Roseiflexus sp. RS-1: one gene and its partner. The main gene of each other region encodes a partner of the protein of the gene in region 2 in a complex. Links are inferred from orthologs where the notes say so. Each region holds a gene or a part of one and is shown on either strand. Other genes may lie near its edges.

Region 1 (3,042 bases), 550 kb from region 2 along the record:
GATAGTGGCATCTGCGAGACCTGCGTAATTGCGTCCGCGCTCCGCCTGACTCGAATGCCAGAGTTCGAAGACATCGGGATCGGAACCGAGCCGCTGCCATCCGTGCAGTGCGATGGTGAATTCATGCGTTTCCAGCCGGCGTTGCATTTCGGTCGGTTCGACCGGTTCGATAACGATCTGCACCCCGATGGCGCTCCACTGACGGGCAATCTCTTCTGCAACCGCACGCCGCGTTGGAGAGTTATCGGTCAGCAGCGAAAAGACGAGTGGTTGACCGTCCCGAACACGGACGCCATCGGCGCCCGGGACGTACCCCAGCGTGTCAAGTTGCGCCATTGCGCGGGCAACGTCTGGCTCATACCACGACACATCGGACGTTTCCGCCCACCATCCATGCAGAATCGGCGTATCGAGCCGCATCACCTTCCCCGCAAGCGCACTGGCGATCAGGGCATCCTTGTCGAGTGCAGTCGCCAGTGCGCGTCGCACGCCGAGATCGGTGAGCAGACCGTCGCGCAGGTTGAAGGAGAGCGCCGTGTATCCATCCAGCAGCGCCTGACGTCGCACAATGCCGCGTGGCAGGTTGACATCCGCCAGGGCGCTGGCGCCGGTGAATGCCAGACCCTGAATCTCGCTGCGGGTCAGCGCAGCGAATGCTTCCTGTTCAGTGCGAAAAAAGCGCAGTTCAATCGTTTCGATGAACGGGGTTGCGCCGAAATAACGCGGGTTGGCGCGTAGCAGCGCACGCTGTTCATCGAGTTCCACCAGGCGGTACGGACCGGCGCCGACCGGCAAGCGGTTGAATGGATGCGCCTCCCACTGTTCCGGCGGAACGTTACGCAGCAGGTGCGCGGGGAGGATCGGGAAACCGGTCAACCGCAGAAATGGCGCAAATGGCGCTTCCAAGCGGAAACTGACGCTGCGTTCTCCGACGCGATCAACCAGGACAGTACGCCAGAAAGCGGCAACGTTCTGATCACCGGCGAACGCCGGACCCTGCACAGCGCGCAGCGTGAACAGCACGTCATCGACCGTCACCGGCGCACCATCGTGCCACGACGCGCCGCTTCGCAGTGTAAAGGTGTAGACTGTCCCGCTCTCATCAACCGCCCACGACTCGGCGAGTGCCGGCATGGGTAGACCGTCGGGACCGGGGCGGGTCAACCCTTCGAAGACCAGGCGCTGGATGTCGGCGGCGACCGGATCGGAGGCTGGATCAGCGACCAGGGGATTGAGATGCACCGGCGCGCCGACAACCCCTTCGATATAATCGCCTCCTGCCAGCGGGCGCGCCACCGATGCGCGTGTGAGCGCCAGGTAACTCATCAGGAGCAGCACCGTCAGAGCACTGATCGACGCAATCAGGATTTGCCAGCGGATGCGACGTGCCATAGATGTATCAGCGTGGAATGCGCAAACGTCGCTTTACTCCTGTGAAGCGGCGCCTGCTGCATTCAATACGCCGTTTACCAGATTGGCAGGCTGGCGATCAGCGCCAGCAGGAGGAATACAACCGCCAGCACGATTGTTGCCTGGTGCATCGTCTTCTCGATGCCACGCTTCGTGCGGTAGATGGTGTCGCGCTGTTGCAGACCGGCAGTGCGCCCCTGCACGACGACCAGAAAGGTCAGCGCTACGCTGACAATGATAAGTGCGCTGTAAAGTGCGATTTTCACCCGTCGATCCTGTCTGTACGAACCTGAATCACGGAGCGGTATTATAGCATCAGCGCGGCTGAATGCCAACCTCAATATTTTGGCACGCTCGGATCGACCTCATCGGACCAGCGCAAGATCCCGCCTGCCATGTTCTTTACTTTGCGGAACCCTGCCTGGCGCAGCAATTCGACGGCGCGGGCGCTGCGAACACCGCTGCGACAGTAGACGACCATTTCGACCGCACTATCGAGTTCGTTCATGCGCTCTGCCAGTTCGTTGACCGAGATCCGCACGGCGCCGGGGATATGGCAGATTTCCCACTCGTTTGGTTCGCGCACATCGAGCAGGAAGGGCGGGTTGTCGCTGTGCAGCCAGTCGGCGACTTCGGCGGGAGTTATCTCGATGGTCGCGTCACGGTGCGCCTCTTCGGGCGAAATACCGCAGAACTGCTGATAATCGATCAGTTCGGTGACTGTCGGATGATCGCCGCACACTGGACAATCGGGGTTGCGCCGCAGTTTCAGTTCGCGGAAGCGCATCGCCAGCGCATCGTAGAGCAGCAGACGACCAATCAGCGGCTCGCCGATGCCGGTGAGCAGTTTGATCGCCTCGGTTGCCTGGATCGTCCCGATCACGCCGGGGAGCACGCCGAGCACGCCACCCTCGGCGCAACTCGGCACCAGACCGGGCGGCGGCGGCTCCGGGTACAGACAACGGTAGCACGGTCCGCCATGTTTCGGCGAAAAAACCGTCGCCTGCCCCTCGAAGCGGAAGATCGAGCCGTACACGTTAGGTTTGCCCAGCATCACACAGGCGTCGTTCGTCAGATAGCGGGTGGGAAAATTATCGGTGCCATCGACGATCACATCGTATGGTCGGATCAGGTCGAATGCGTTGTCCGACGTGATCTGAACGTCATAGGTAGCGATGTCGATATGCGGATTGAGATCGCGCAGGCGCATTTTTGCCGATTCGGTTTTGCGAATGCCCAGCGTGGATGTGCCGTGAATAATCTGGCGCTGCAGGTTGCTTTCGTCAACGATGTCGAAATCAACCAGTCCGATGTGCCCCACGCCCGCAGCGGCGAGATACAGCGCCAGCGGCGATCCAAGCCCGCCGGTTCCGATCAGCAACACGCTGCCCTGCTTGAGTTTACGCTGCCCCTCCATACCGAACTCGGGCAGGATCAGATGCCGTGAGTAGCGGCGGATTTCTTCATTTGACAGAGAAGGTAGAACCATATGATACCCCACAACTTCTGCACTACGGAAGAGACCAGGCACACCTCACCTGCTGATGCGCGCCCCGACATTTGTGCCGCGCGCCATTGCGCAGGCGACAAACTTCGGTGGGTCAGACGCCGCCTGCAATCGCCGGAATGATG
Region 2 (3,058 bases):
TGCCCATTTTCGAGTTTTACGCGAAACATGGCGTTTGGCAACGGCTCAGTAATCGTTCCTTCCATCTCGATGACATCTTTTTTTTTGGACATGCTGCTCCTTTCTTGCTACGCGCTTTCGTCGGAAGGCGTCGCGCTAACAGCGTATTTGTTGAGTGCTTCGATCATACTACGTGTCACCTGCGAAATCTCACGGCGCCCATCGATTTCGACCAGCACCCCCTGGTCGCGATAGTACTCGATCAACGGCATCGTTTGGGCAAAATAGACTTCGAGCCGATGACGCGCCGTTTCCATTGTATCATCACTGCGCTGATACAGTTTCCCACCGCAATCATCACAGACATTCGGATGTTTCGATGGGAAATAGTAAATATTATACGTCGAGCCACAGGTTTTGCAAGTCTGTCGCCCGGCGATACGCCGCAGCAGCATATCTTCCGGCACGCGAATGTAAAGGACGACATCGATCCGCCGTCCCTGTTTGTTGAGCTCCGCTTCGAGCGCCCGCGCCTGCTCGCGGGTGCGCGGGAACCCGTCGAAAATCACGCCCCGACTGCAATCGGGCTGACTGATGCGTTCGACAATCATGCGAATGACCACTTCGTCCGGCACCAGTTCGCCACGATCCATATACGACTTCGCCAGCATACCGAGTTCTGTTCCCTGGCGAAGCGCCGCGCGGAACAGATCGCCGCTGGCGACGTGCACCATTCCGGTATGCTCCTCAAGATATTTCGCCTGGGTGCCTTTCCCGGCGCCAGGCGCTCCGAGCAGAATGATATCCATGGCACACCCCTCTGCACGTCGTCGAACGCCGGTGGTCAGCGATTGATGAACCCTTCATAATTGCGCATGACCAGTTGAGCTTCCAACTGTCGCATCGTGTCGACTGCCACACCGACCACGATCAGCAGCGCCGTGGCGCCCAGCCCGATTGGCACACCGGTAAGTTGCTGCGTGATAAAGGGCAGAATTGCGACAATACCCAGGAACAGCGCGCCGATTCGCGTAATCCGGCTCACCACCTGGTCGAGATACTCCTCGGTGCGTTTCCCCGGTCGAATGCCCGGAATAAACCCGCCGTTGCGCTGAAGCGTCTCCGGGATGTTTTGCTGGTCAAAAATGACCTTTGTGTAAAAGTAGGTAAAGAAATAGACGAGCACAAACAGCGCAATCGAGTACACCAGCGTCCCGCTGCCGTACTGCGGGCTAAACGTTTGATACGTAAAGCACGCAATCTGCTTGAAGACGCCTGATCCCGGCGGCGCAATCTGTTCCGGGCAGGCATACGATGCAATCGTGCCCGGAAAGATGATGATGCTCTGCGCGAAGATCAGCGGGATCATACCTGCCATGTTGACCTTCAGCGGGATATGGCTGCTCTGCCCGCCATACACGCGATTGCCACGCACGCGCTTGGCGTACTGTACCGGGATGCGTCGTTGCCCCTCGTGCATCAGGACAATCCCCACAATCGTTCCCAGAGCGATGACCAGGAACGACACCAGCCCGATAATTTGCTCGACGCCTCCCAGTTCGACGGTTGTAAACGCCTGAATGATCAACCCTGGCAACCCGGCGACAATCCCGGCGAAGATGATCATCGACACGCCGTTGCCGATCCCGCGTTCCTGGATCTGTTCGCCGAGCCACACCAGCAGCATCGTTCCCGCCAGCATGCTCACCAGAATGGTAAAGGTCGGAAAGAAATTATTCACAATATCGAACGGCGTCTGGAAGAGCGCCTGCCCTGTGCCAAGGCTGCGTTCGAGTGTCAGCGTCTGCCCATAGGCCTGCAACAGCGCCATCGGAATGGTCAGGTAAAACGTAAGGCGGTTCAGGCGCATGCGCCCCTGTTCACCCTCTTTGCGCAATTCTTCCAGCGCCGGGATGAGCGGCACGAGCAGTTGCAGAATGATCTGGGCAGTGATGTACGGATAGACCCCCATCGCTGCCACCGACAGGTTCTGCAGTGCGCCGCCGGCAAAAATATTAAGCAACTGTGCCAGTTGATTCCCCTGCAGCGCGATCCGCAGACTTTCCAGCGCCGTCGGATCGATGTTTGGCACAGGAATATGGGCGATCAACCGGAAGAGCAACAGCATTGCCAGCGTAAACAGGATGCGCTGACGCAGATCGGGCAACCGGAGCGCATTGACAACCGACTCAAGCATGCACTTCTCCTTTAGTCAGAAAGCGGTCGGCGCCAGGATCGTCCGCGCCTCACGCCTTCTGCGGCGTTTCCGCCTTGCGGCTATGCCGGGGCGGGTTGGGTCCCCGGCTACGACTGCGCCGTTCCACAACCCATGGCGTTTCGATGGCGGCGCCGCCAGCTGCTTCGATCCGCGCCCGCGCACTGGCGCTGAACTTATGCGCGTGGATCGTCAGTTTCCGCTCCAGTTCGCCATCCCCAAGAATCTTGACCGGCTTTGCCGGATGGATCCATCCCTGAGCGACCATCTCCTCAATGGTCAGTTCGGTTCCATCGGGAACATCGTTCAGTTGACCGATGTTGATCACCTGATACTCAACCCGCCAGCGATTCTTGAAGCCGCGCAGTTTGGGCATTTTGCGGGTAATACGCATCTGCCCGCCTTCGAACGATGGCGATGGCTTGGGACCGGAGCGCGCCTTCTGACCCATCATGCCCTTGCCGCCGGTTTTGCCCTTGCCCGAGCCGATGCCGCGCCCGATGCGCTTGCGCTCACGGTGCGCTCCTGGCGCCGGTTTCAAATCATGCAGTTTCATGATCGGTTCCCCCCATCGCGCTCCAGATCAGCGCCCGTTTCGGCATCTGGCGAGGTGTCGTCGGCAATTTCTTCAACGCTGACCAGATGACGAACTTTGAAGACCATCCCGCGAATGGTTGGCGTATCGTCGTGAATGACGACGCTGTTCAGCCTGCGCAACCCGAGTGAACGGATGGTCGCCTTCTGGTCGCGGCTATACCCAATCGCACTCTTGCGATACGTGATTTTCAATCTGGACATCGGCTACGCCTCCTGGGGCGCCGGTTCGCGCCGCATGCGCCGCAGGTTCAGTTCGCGCGGCGTCAT

What was found. Proteins that work in one complex are often made in the same cells at the same time.
Region 1: the proteins of secY (region 2) and secG are in contact, whole or in part, in a crystal structure (PDB 5AWW), measured with the Thermus thermophilus proteins. The link is inferred for Roseiflexus sp. RS-1 from one-to-one orthologs. Residues at the interface, in WP_096411648.1 of Thermus thermophilus: Leu14, Gln16, Arg17, Phe20, Ile34, Pro35, Pro37, Ile72, Arg108, Arg109, Asn112, Gln113, Arg116, Ile117, Ile120, Pro145, Gly146, Trp147, Phe152, Phe155, Val156, Val159, Thr160, Val162, Ala163, Gly164, Ala166, Leu167, Trp170, Glu173; in WP_223903268.1 of Thermus thermophilus: Tyr5, Ile9, Tyr12, Leu13, Ala16, Leu19, Val20, Val23, Leu24, Gln26, Glu27, Pro28, Gln30, Gly31, Ala32, Asp34, Leu35, Met36, Gly37, Gly38, Ser39, Ala40, Asp41, Leu42, Phe43, Ala45, Arg46, Val48, Tyr53, Thr56.

The regions. Positions count from the first base shown.
Region 1 is NC_009523.1:891,007-894,048, reverse strand. Bases 72-3,040 are described here. They hold secG (preprotein translocase subunit SecG), read right to left. Parts: upstream 1,677-3,040; coding sequence 1,467-1,676; downstream 72-1,466. Other genes in these bases: ROSERS_RS03725 (MoaD/ThiS family protein), read right to left, coding at 3,012-3,040; moeB (molybdopterin-synthase adenylyltransferase MoeB), read right to left, coding at 1,748-2,899; ROSERS_RS03740 (peptide ABC transporter substrate-binding protein), read right to left, coding at 72-1,392. In the rest of the region: more of ROSERS_RS03740, read right to left, coding at 1-71; more of ROSERS_RS03725, read right to left, coding at 3,041-3,042. UniProt on the Bacillus subtilis protein: Involved in protein export. Participates in an early event of protein translocation.
Region 2 is NC_009523.1:1,443,888-1,446,945, forward strand. Bases 1-2,985 are described here. They hold secY (preprotein translocase subunit SecY), read right to left. Parts: upstream 2,177-2,985; coding sequence 824-2,176; downstream 1-823. Other genes in these bases: infA (translation initiation factor IF-1), read right to left, coding at 1-92; ROSERS_RS06005 (adenylate kinase), read right to left, coding at 108-788; rplO (50S ribosomal protein L15), read right to left, coding at 2,226-2,750; rpmD (50S ribosomal protein L30), read right to left, coding at 2,747-2,985. Also shown: more of rpmD, read right to left, coding at 2,986-2,992; rpsE (30S ribosomal protein S5), read right to left, coding at 2,996-3,058. UniProt on the Bacillus subtilis protein: The central subunit of the protein translocation channel SecYEG. Consists of two halves formed by TMs 1-5 and 6-10.